DNA from 2 places in the Arthrobacter sp. Y3221157 genome. Region 2 is predicted to be linked to the other one. Evidence: riboswitches for the same ligand, from Rfam matches in the RefSeq annotation. Region 2 holds a riboswitch; the other holds the start of a gene.
What was found. Region 2 has a riboswitch for thiamine pyrophosphate ahead of AC5RTT_RS05680 (ECF transporter S component). Riboswitches for the same ligand answer to the same signal wherever they lie in the genome.

Region 1 (5,277 bases), on a different contig from region 2:
AGCGCCTGGCCCCCAAGATCATCAACGGCTCGCGCCGCGCCCGTATCGCCCGCGGTTCCGGTGTCCACGTTTCCGAGGTCAACGGCCTGCTGGAGCGCTTTGCCCAGGCCCAGAAGATGATGAAGAAGATGGCCCAGGGTGGCATGCCGGGCATGCCGGGCATGCCCGGCCTTCCCGGCGCCGGAGGGGGAGCGCGGAAGAACGCCAAGAGCGCGCCGAAGAAGAAGGCAAAGTCCGGCAATCCGGCCAAGGCGGCCCAGGAGCGGAAGGAAGCCGAGGCACGCCGGGCCAACGCCGCCAAGGCGCTCCCGACCGGCGCTGCCTTCGGCCAGCAGTCCGGCGACTTCGACCCGTCCCAGTTGAACCTGCCCAAGGGCTTCGACAAGTTCCTCGGCAAGTAGGGGCTTCCGCCGGGCTGACCAGCAGGGGATACTCCCGCAGCGCCCTGCCGGGCGCCGAATGCTGGTTGCTGGGGCGGTTCCCGGGGAAGTCTGTGCCGTGGAATAGGGTTGGGACATGTTCAAGCAGAGGGTAGTGTTCGTGCACGGCGCCGGAAGTTACGGTGCCGCAGCATGGCCGCGCCAGCATGGCATGGCACTGTCCTACGACGCTCTGTTCCTGCGCCGCCACGGCTTCGATCCGGTCGCCGAACCGGTGGAGTCCTCGTTCGCCGCGGATACCGCCATCGTGTTGCGGTCGCTCGCTGACGATGGGCGCGGCGCCGCCGGCGGCCACGTCGTGGCCCACGCCCAGGGTGCCATCGCGGCCATGATGGCTGCCGTGGAACGGCCCGATCTCGTCTATTCGCTGACCCTAGTGGAACCGGCATGCCTGTCGCTGACGGCGGAACTGCCGGCCACGGCGGCCCACATCGGCCTCATGCAGCCCTTGTTCGAGGTCCGGCACCAGCTCAGCGACGAAGACTTCCAGCGCGAGTTCGTGCGGCGGGTCTATGCCACCGACCTGCAGGAACCGGCCACCGCGGAGGAGAAGCGGTCCGCCCGGCGCCTGCGGCTGCAGGCGCCCTCCTGGGAGGCGCCGCTGCACATCGTTCCCGGGGTCCCCACCCTGGTCCTGACCGGCGGATGGGAACCCCTGTACGAGGAAATTGCCGGCTACCTCCGCGAAACCGGAGCCGTGCACCGCACCGCTGCCGGCGGGCACCGGCCGCATGATTCCCCCGACGGGGACCGGGCCGTCCGGTCCTTTATCAGCGACATCAGCAGGGCCCGGTCCGCCCGGGCGTCCTGACGGACCGCCCGGGCTTCCCCTTCGTCCGGCCGGCCCCCAATTGCCAGCCGGACGAAGGGGAAGGCTTCTACGTGGAGACAGTCTCGGGCAGCCGCGGTTCCGGCAGGTAGACCTTGCCGCCCGAGGCCAGGAATTCCTGGCTCTTCTCCCGCATCCCCGTGGCCCGGTCGGCAAGGGCCGCCTGTGCTTCCGCGGTTCCGTATTCGTCCCGGATATCCTGGCTGATCCGCATGGAGCAGAACTTGGGTCCGCACATGGAGCAGAAATGGGCCGTCTTGGCCGGCTCCGCTGGGAGCGTCTCGTCATGGAAGGCCTCGGCGGTCACCGGATCCAGTGACAGGGCGAACTGGTCGCGCCAGCGGAATTCAAAGCGTGCCTTGGACAGCGCGTCATCGCGTTCGTGCGCGCCGGGGTGGCCCTTGGCCAGGTCCGCAGCGTGCGCTGCGATTTTGTAGGTGATGACCCCCGTCTTGACGTCGTCCTTGTTGGGCAGGCCCAGGTGTTCCTTCGGTGTCACGTAGCAGAGCATCGCCGTGCCGTAGCGGGCGATTTCCGTGGCGCCGATGGCTGACGTGATGTGGTCGTAGCCCGGCGCCACGTCCGTAACCAGGGGACCCAGGGTGTAGAAGGGCGCCCCCTTACACAGCTCCTGCTGGCGCTCCACGTTTTCACGGACCAGGTGGAAGGGGATGTGCCCGGGACCTTCCACCATCACCTGGACGTCGTATTCCCAGGCCCGCAGGGTGAGTTCCGCGAGCGTGTCCAGCTCCGCGAACTGGGCGTCGTCGTTCGCGTCCGCCGTGGCACCCGGCCGCAGCCCGTCCCCAAGCGAAAACGCGACGTCGTATTTGGCGAAGATTTCACACAGTTCGTCGAAGTGCGTGTAGAGGAAATTCTCCTGGTGGTGCGCCAGGCACCAGCCGGCCATGATGGAGCCGCCACGCGACACGATGCCCGTGACCCGGTTTGCTGTCAGCGGCACGTAGCGCAGGAGGACACCGGCGTGCACCGTCATGTAGTCCACGCCCTGCTCGCACTGCTCAATGACGGTGTCGCGGAAGATCTCCCAGGTCAGCTTGTTGGCTTCGCCATTGACCTTCTCCAGCGCCTGATAGATGGGCACGGTACCGATCGGCACGGGGGAGTTCCGGATGATCCATTCCCGCGTGGTGTGGATGTCATCGCCGGTGGAGAGGTCCATCACTGTGTCCGCGCCCCACTGCGTGGCCCACTGCAGCTTGTCCACCTCCTCTGCGATGGAACTGGTGACAGCGGAGTTGCCGATGTTGGCGTTGATCTTCACCAGGAATGCCTTGCCGACGATCATCGGCTCCGACTCGGGGTGGTTGATGTTGCTGGGGATGATGGCCCGGCCCGCCGCCAGTTCGCTGCGGACCAGCTCCACGTCGCAGTTTTCGCGCAGGGCCACGAAGCGCATCTCAGGTGTGATGATGCCCTGCCTGGCATAGTGCATCTGGGTCACGGTCCGGCCTACGACGGCGCGGCGGGGCGCCGGCTGCGCGCCCTTCCACTCGGCTGATGCGGCGCCGCGGCGGACAGCCGAGCGGCCGTCGTCGAGCAGGTTCCTGTCCCTGCCGCTGTACGCCTCGGTGTCTCCCCTCTCTGCGATCCATGCTGCCCGGAAGGGCGGCAGCCCCATTACCGGATCACTGCCCGGTCCGGCGGTCCGGTAGGTGCGGAAGGGCGGGTTCGCCTCTCCATTGGGGGACGGTTCCAGGGAGATTTCCGTCACCGGGACCCGGATGCCGGATTCGCCATCTTCGATGAAGGCCAGCGCATGCGATGCCAGTGACCGGGTGGCAGGTGCCCCTGGCTTTCCGTCCGGCTGTGCGCTCCCGGACTGGTTTTGGGCAGGGCTCTGCTGTTCATTTGGTGTACTCAAGGAATACTCACTTCCTTCGCCGGCATTACCCGGACAGGTTCGACGGTCGCAGGCTGCCTCAGCCCGATCTCAGCCCCTGCAGGGGCACCCGTGTGGTCAGGAACGAAGCTACCACAGCCGCTCCGCCGATCCTTGCCACGACTGCCGGTGCTAGCCTGACTGGCGACGAAAAGGGAGTCCGATGCCGGAAATCATAGAATTCAGCGGCCCTGTGCTGACCGGGCCGGCCAGCGAACACCGTGGCCTGTGGTCCGTGGACGGGGTGCTGACGTTTATCCGCCCGCAGCAGGCTCCGGACCGGGTGCTGGACGGGTGGGTGCTGCCCGGCCTGGTGGATGCCCACTGCCATATCGGGCTGGGGGCGGAGGGTCCGGTGGATTCCGCCACCGCGGCGCGCCAGGCCCGGGTGGACCTGGCTGCCGGAACGCTGCTGGTTCGTGATGCCGGCTCACCGGCCGACACCCGGTGGATGCAGGGCGGCCGGGACTTCCCGGTGCTGATCCGGGCCGGACGCCATGTGGCCCGCACACGCCGGTACCTCCGTGGCTTCGCGGACGAGGTGGAACCGGAGGACCTGGTGGAGGCCGTGCGCAAACAGGCCCGCGACGGCGACGGCTGGGTCAAGCTCGTCGGGGACTGGATCGACCGCGGAGCCGGCGACCTGGCACCCTCGTTTCCGGCCGCCGTCGTCCGTGACGCCGTCCGGGCCGCCCATGACGAGGGCGCCCGCGTGACTGCGCACTGCTTCGCCGAAGACACTCTTGACCAGATGCTGGATGCGGGCATTGACTGCATCGAGCACGCCACCGGCCTCCTGCCGCGGCACCTTCCCCGTTTTGCGGAACAGGGCGTGCCCATCGTCCCTACCCTGGTCAACATCGCCACGTTCCCCGACATCGCTGCGCAGGCAAGGCACAAATTCCCGCGCTACGCCGCGCACATGATGGCCCTGTGGGAGCGGCGCCTGGAGCGGGTGGGCGAGGCGTACGACGCCGGCGTGAGGATTTACGCAGGTACCGACGCCGGCAGCGTCATCAGGCACGGCAGGATCGCCGACGAGATCCTTGCACTGCACCAGGCAGGCCTGCCCGTGGCGGCTGCGCTCGACGCTGCCTGCTGGGCGGCGCGGGAGTGGCTCGGAGCCGACGGCGTGGCTGAGGGGGCGCGTGCCGACGTCGTTCTCTGCCGGGAGGATCCGCGCACCCGGCCGGAAGCTGTCCGGGATCTTTCCCACGTGGTGCTGGGAGGCCGCATCCTCACCAGCGGACCATAGGAAAGTACTTGGAATAAATTGAAGCTTCAAGTAATTTTAACTGTGACGGGCCGTTCCCCCCGTTCGGCCCCCAGCACAGGGAGCACTCAATGACCGCAGAAGCCACCAGCCAGGATCTTCTTCCCGCTGACCTCACCATGGGCACCGTGATGCTCAAGGTCGGTGACATGAAGGTCATGACCGACTACTACCAGCGCGCCCTCGGCCTCGACGTCGTCGCCGAGCAGGACGGCGGCCTCTACCTCGGCCGCCGCCAGAAGCCGCTTGTCCACCTGGCACCCGCTCCCGGACTGAACCTTCCGGGCAGGGGGGAGGCCGGCCTCTTCCATACCGCGCTGTTGTTCGGGGACCAGGCCTCCCTTGCTGCAACCATCGCCACCGCCGCCCGCTTCGACCCGCATTCGTTCACCGGCAGCGCCGACCACCTCGTCAGCGAAGCCTTCTATTTCAATGACCCGGAAGGCAACGGCATTGAGCTGTACTGGGACCGGCCGCGCAGCAACTGGTCCTGGAACGGGACGGACGTGGTGATGGACAGCCTGGCACTGCCGCCGCAGCGCTACCTCGAGCAGCACCTCACGGAGGAAGCCCTGGAAGCGCAGCACTCCACCGCGGCCGGCGTGGGCCACGTCCACCTCCAGGTGGGCGACGTGCAGTCCGCCCGCGACTTCTACGTTGGCATCCTCGGCTTCGAGAAGACCGCTGGGTGGCACGGGCAGGCCCTCTTTGTTTCTGCAGGCCGGTACCACCACCACATGGCCATGAACGTTTGGAACAGCCGCGGCGCCGGGCCCCGGAAGGACACGCTGGGCCTGGGTGAAGTGCTCATTGAAGTACCCACCGGTGACGA
Region 2 (5,277 bases):
TGGCCGCGTCCGTGAGATCGTAGCGGAGCGGAGTACCGTTCAGGACGCTGTCAGAGAAGTGTTCGCTCATCCGTACGAAGTGATTTTCTCCCTTGATCTTGTGATAAACCGTGTCCTTTCCGAAGTGGTGTTCCTCCAGAACCGAATCCTCCTCAAGAAGGCCAAACGGATTATCGAGGTAGAGACGGCCCTCTGTTCCGGTCAGTTCCAGGAAGTTGCGTCGTTCGAGGTTTACTCCGGTATCGAACAGCGCTGTTACGCTGCCGGGGAAGCGCAGTATGCCCGCAATACTGGTGTCGATTCGACCCTCGTCGTTGGCGTCGCGGTAGTTGCCGAATGCGTTGACTCGGCTCGGTTCCTGGGCGGTAACCATCCGGCTGACGTTGACGCAGTAGCATCCCGTGTCGAAAAGTGCGCCGCCGCCGAGCTGGCTGTACCAGCGAATGTTGTCACCGCTGCCGGCGTCGAACGAATGCCCGACGTGAATAAAGGTCAGTTTGCCTACGGCATTGCCCGCGAGCAGTTCCTGCAGCTTTTCGAAACGCGGGTGAAAGCGGTACATGAAGCCTTCCAGGACTTTAAGCCCGGTCGCCTCGGCCTTATGTCTCACCTCATCGCATTCGGCGGCGCTGGTCACCAGTGGTTTTTCGCAGAGTACGTGCTTGCCTGCGTCCAAGGACTTCAATATCCACTCGAGGTGGAGTGCGTTCGGCAACGGAATATACACAGCGTCGATGTCCGGGGAAGCAAGAAGCGCGCCATAGGAGCTAAACGCCTGCGGGATGCCATGCCTGTCCGCGTATTCCCTGGCCTTTCCCTCGGTGCGGGAGGCGATGCCAACGACTTCCCCGTTCTTCGCCTCCTGCAGCGCCGGGATTGTCTTACGGACGATACGGGCGGTGCCGAGCACGCCCCAACGCAATTTATCGCTCATCTAAGTCTCCTCGACGAATGGTGGGCGTACGTGCGAGCGCAGTTACACCGGCGACCAGCCCGACCAGCCCTGCTGCAAGGCCGAGCCATCCTGCTGCCGATCCCGCATCAGTGGCAGCGGAGGTGCTGGACGCAGCCGCGGCCGGAACGTTGGGGTTGGGAGTGCTGTCCTGTGAGTGGCCATCCGTCTTTGCCGTGGTGGTGAAGGCGGGGGCCGGGTATTCTGGCTCGGCTTGGCCCTCGCTGGTTTCCTGTTCCCATTTCACGGTGTTCCCGTCGGTGTAGGTCTGGGACGCAGGCAGTATCAGTTCAGTACCGGCTTTGGGCAGCACGCCGACCGAGATGGAAAACGTTTGGTACTCGTGCGGACCGATCTGGTGAGCTTCATCCGCGGTCCAGATGACGGAGGTCGCCGCCTTGGTGACAGTTGCGCCGTTGACGGTGACGGGCTGCGGCAGTTCGCTGTTCACCACCTCTGCCTTCCACCCCACCACGGGCTTTACGGAGACGGAGGTGAATGGCGTCTCCGTGGGCAGGGAGATTTCGAGTTTGCTGGTTCTGGCCGTTTCGGATTCGTTTGGCACCCGGAAGGTCAGCTGGGTGTAGCTGCCCTCGGCGGTGCCGTCAGGGTCGACGCGGACGTGGGCGGAAGCTGTGCCTGTACTTAGGGCCACCAGCCCGGCAGCCAATGTTGTGGCGGCGATGGTGCTGAGGGTAGGGCGAGGTGATGTCTTCATTGCAGAATGCCTTTCGCGGAACTAAGAAACGGTGAGGTTACGACGTCGGTGCGCCACGGGGTGCGCACCGTCGGCGGCAAGGCGATGAAGTCAGGGAGTCGCACGAGCGGCTCAAGCCAGGTGGCCACAAGGCGCAACGCATCCTCGCCACGAGCCAGGAGCAGCGCTGTGACCAGAGTGGCAACGGCGTGGGCAGCGAACATCAGCCATCCGTTCGCTGCGTCAGCGGAAAGAAGCCCAGGTACCGAGAACCGGTGTGAGGAAAGCATCACTATCGGAACCAAGGTCACAACGAAGAGCGCAGCCATGACCTCCGGCCGGGGCGCCTGACCGCCACCAGCGAGGTGTCCGCCCGCACCGAGAATGAAAATCAGGGATCCCACCAGACCGGCGCGGAGCAGCCGGACGGACGTTTGTGTCGTCATATCTGCTCCTTCCCGGCATCCATGATCCCGTCATGTGTGGTCGCGGGAAACGCTGTATCAGGATGGTTTTTACCTACCGTTTTGGACGGCTTGCAGCCGGTGGTGCCTGCATCCGTTACAGGAACTCGGCTCGTCCTTCCAAGGGTGATGACGCCAGTGCATGCTCGCGGCGGGGTATGCGGCCGCCGCGGCTCGCCAGCCTTCCAGAGAGGACTGCGTGTTTAAATGCGTTGGCCATGCGCGCCGGATTCTGTGCCCGGGTGACAGCTGTAGCCAGCAGGACAGCGTCACACCCAAGTTCCATTGCAAAGGCCGCGTCCGAGGCGGTTCCGATGCCGGCGTCGAGCACGACGGGCACGGAAGCGCGGGACACAATCAGCTCGATGTTGTGCGGGTTCAGGATGCCCAGGCCTGTGCCGATGGGTGAGCCAAGGGGCATAACGGTGGAGGCTCCCAGATGCTCGAGCCGTAGGGCCAGGACCGGATCATCGTTGGTGTACGCGAATACCTTGAAGCCGCGGTTGACCAATTGCTCCGTGGCATCGACCAGTTCCACGGCATCGGGCAACAGGGTGTGCTCGTCAGCTATCACCTCGAGCTTGACCCAGTCGGTTTCCAATGCTTCGCGCGCCATTTCGGCGGTGAGCACCGCATCTTTTGCCGTGAAGCATCCTGCGGTGTTGGGCAGCACCCGGATCTTGTGGTCGAGCAGGAGTTGGAATAAGGAACCGGCTTCCGACGGCGAATAGCGCCGCATGGCGACGGTGGTCAGCTCGGTCCCAGAAGCAATGAGGGCGCTTCCGAGTCCGTCCAAGCTGGGGGCTCCGCCAGTGCCCATAATGAGCCGCGAAGTTATTTCGACTCCGTCGATGATCAACGGATCGCTGTCCAGGCACATTTCGGTGGTGATGGTCATCAGCTAACCTTTCGGGCCCCAGGAGAGGACGGGCTCCGTGGCTGCCTTGCGCGAGGCGAAGGAGCTCAGGACGCCGGTCTTTGCCAGTCCGCGGGTGGCGATCCAGGACAGGGCACCGGCGATGACCGCTCCGGAGATGGCGGTAAAGATGATGTAGGCCAGCTTGTCACCGCCGGAGTAGGCGATGTTCCAGCCCCACGGCGCGAAGGAATCGTTCAGGCCGCAGAAGAATGCTGCGGCGGCGCCTGCCAGCAGCGACACCGGCAGGTTGAACTTCTTGTAAAGCGCCGCGCCGGGCTTGCGGATGATCAGCATGCCCAGCACCGCAGGGATCATCCAGCCGCCGGCGATCAGGCCGGTGAGGGGCCGGTGTACGGCGTTCATCGGCCCGGATACCGCGGCCGCGCCCTGGGACCAGGCCCAGAATATCACGCCACCGGCGATGGCGATCAGGGCCGCCACCACGATGTCCACGACGCGCCAGGACTTGCTGGTGGTCTTCTTGATTGCTGCAGTGCTCATGAAAAAAATCCTCCTGGGAAACAGGAGGGGAAAGCACGGCAGACGGCTACTGCCGTTGCCGGACTTCGAGAACTCGACTCCCTTGCGCCGGTACTAACCGGATCAGGTTCGAGGGTCTGCGGCTGTCCGCACTCTCAGCGCCCACCTGCGGTTCCCGGTCATACGGGCCCGACGGCGGCGCTCCCCTGTCGTTGTATGAATGGCTACAAACTGTAAGGCCTGGCACGTGTCCAGGCCTTACAGTTTCCCTGGGTCAGGGCGTGAAAATGACGAAGAATTTTCTGATGCGCTCCTGGATTTCCCAGGTGCCCTTCCAACCGATGGGGAAGATAGCTGCGGTTCCGGCCTCTACGGTAGTCGGCTCTCCGCCATCCTCGGTAACCACCATGCGGCCTTCAAGGACGTAGATCGACTCGCCGCGCTCCAGAAACTCCCATCGTGAAAGGCCTGGGTCAGCTTCCCAGACTCCGGAGAGGATCCGGGAATCATCGCTGGTAAAGGGGATAGTGATCCGCGTCGGAATCTCGTCGCCCAGCACTTCGGCCAGGGGTGGACCGAGCGGTGCTTCGTCCAGCTTCCCCTGGAAGAGGGCGGTCGGCTCGAAAGTTATGCTCATGTGAATCTTCCTTTCTGGGTTGCTCCCCCGGGACGGGAGAGTCGGTGTTGGGATCCCCGACTGGTCTAAGCAGCGGGAGAACTTTCCGGGATGGCTTGCGGCAGGGTTGACGACAACCTTGGCCCGGGGTTTTGTTGGTGGGGGTTATTCGACGATCTCGCCCGTGGTTTCGAAGGTGGCGATTTTGCCGATGCGGCGCTCATGGCGTTCGGCATTAGTAAATGGTTCTGCCAGGAATGCTTTGACCAGTTCCGTGGCCTCTTCGACGCTGTGCTGCCTGCCTCCGACGGCGACCACGTTGGCATCGTTGTGTTGGCGGGCGAGCCTGGCTGTGTCGAGGTTCCACGCGAGGGCTGCCCGGACTCCCTTGACCTTGTTTGCGGCGATTTGCTCGCCGTTGCCTGAGCCGCCCAGTACGATTCCGAGCGCGTCCACGCCTGCCGCCCGGTCGGCCACGACGGCGGTGGCGGCGTTGATGCAGAATGCGGGGTAGTCGTCCTCGGCGTCGTAGGCGGCCGGTCCGTGGTCCACCATCTCGTAGCCGCTGGCTGCGAGCGAGGTGATCAGATGGGAGCTGAGCTCCATGCCGGCGTGGTCGGTTGCGATGTGAACGCGCATTATGGGTCCTTCAAGATTGGTAGCGGTGATGGGGCGGCCTGCTGCTATGCGAAGGCAAGCTGGCCGTTCGCGCGCAGTGACTCGATTGCCTCAGCAGGGGAATGTTTGCCGTACACGGCCGAGCCAGCGACAAAGACGTTGGCGCCGGCCTCGGCGGCACGGGTGATGGTTTCTTCCGTGATGCCGCCGTCCACCTGGATGGCTACGTTCACCCCTGAACCGTCGACGGCGGCGCGGGCCCGGCGGATTTTGGGCAGCATCACGTCCAAAAAGGCCTGGCCTCCAAAGCCCGGTTCAACGGTCATGATCAGCAGCATGTCCAGTTCGGAAAGCATGTCCAGGTACGGCTCCACCGGCGTGGCAGGGCGCAGGGCCATGCCGGCCTTCGAGCCCCGGGCGCGAAGCTCACGGGCAAGCTTGATCGGTGCAACCGATGCTTCAACATGGAAGGTGACCGAGGCAATACCGGCGTCAGCGAACTGGGGGGCCCAGGTGTCAGCATTGGAAATC

Region 1: linked by a shared signal. The riboswitch ahead of thiC (phosphomethylpyrimidine synthase ThiC) and the one ahead of AC5RTT_RS05680 (ECF transporter S component) in region 2 are both predicted to bind thiamine pyrophosphate.

What each region holds. Positions count from the first base shown of each region.
Region 1 covers NZ_JBNHFD010000018.1:17,491-22,767, reverse strand. Annotated here, with positions in the region: gene ffh (signal recognition particle protein) at 1-401, shown strand, start outside; gene AC5RTT_RS07505 (alpha/beta hydrolase) at 517-1,251, shown strand; gene thiC (phosphomethylpyrimidine synthase ThiC) at 1,319-3,154, opposite strand; TPP riboswitch at 3,149-3,256, opposite strand; gene AC5RTT_RS07495 (amidohydrolase family protein) at 3,336-4,427, shown strand; gene AC5RTT_RS07490 (VOC family protein) at 4,517-5,277, shown strand, end outside.
Region 2 covers NZ_JBNHFD010000012.1:7,558-12,834, reverse strand. Annotated here, with positions in the region: gene AC5RTT_RS05700 (Gfo/Idh/MocA family protein) at 1-934, opposite strand, end outside; gene AC5RTT_RS05695 (YcnI family copper-binding membrane protein) at 924-1,670, opposite strand; gene AC5RTT_RS05690 (hypothetical protein) at 1,667-2,095, opposite strand; gene AC5RTT_RS05685 (thiazole synthase) at 2,211-3,011, opposite strand; gene AC5RTT_RS05680 (ECF transporter S component) at 3,015-3,533, opposite strand; TPP riboswitch at 3,595-3,730, opposite strand; gene AC5RTT_RS05675 (cupin domain-containing protein) at 3,787-4,149, opposite strand; gene AC5RTT_RS05670 (ribose-5-phosphate isomerase) at 4,294-4,767, opposite strand; gene rpe (ribulose-phosphate 3-epimerase) at 4,812-5,277, opposite strand, start outside.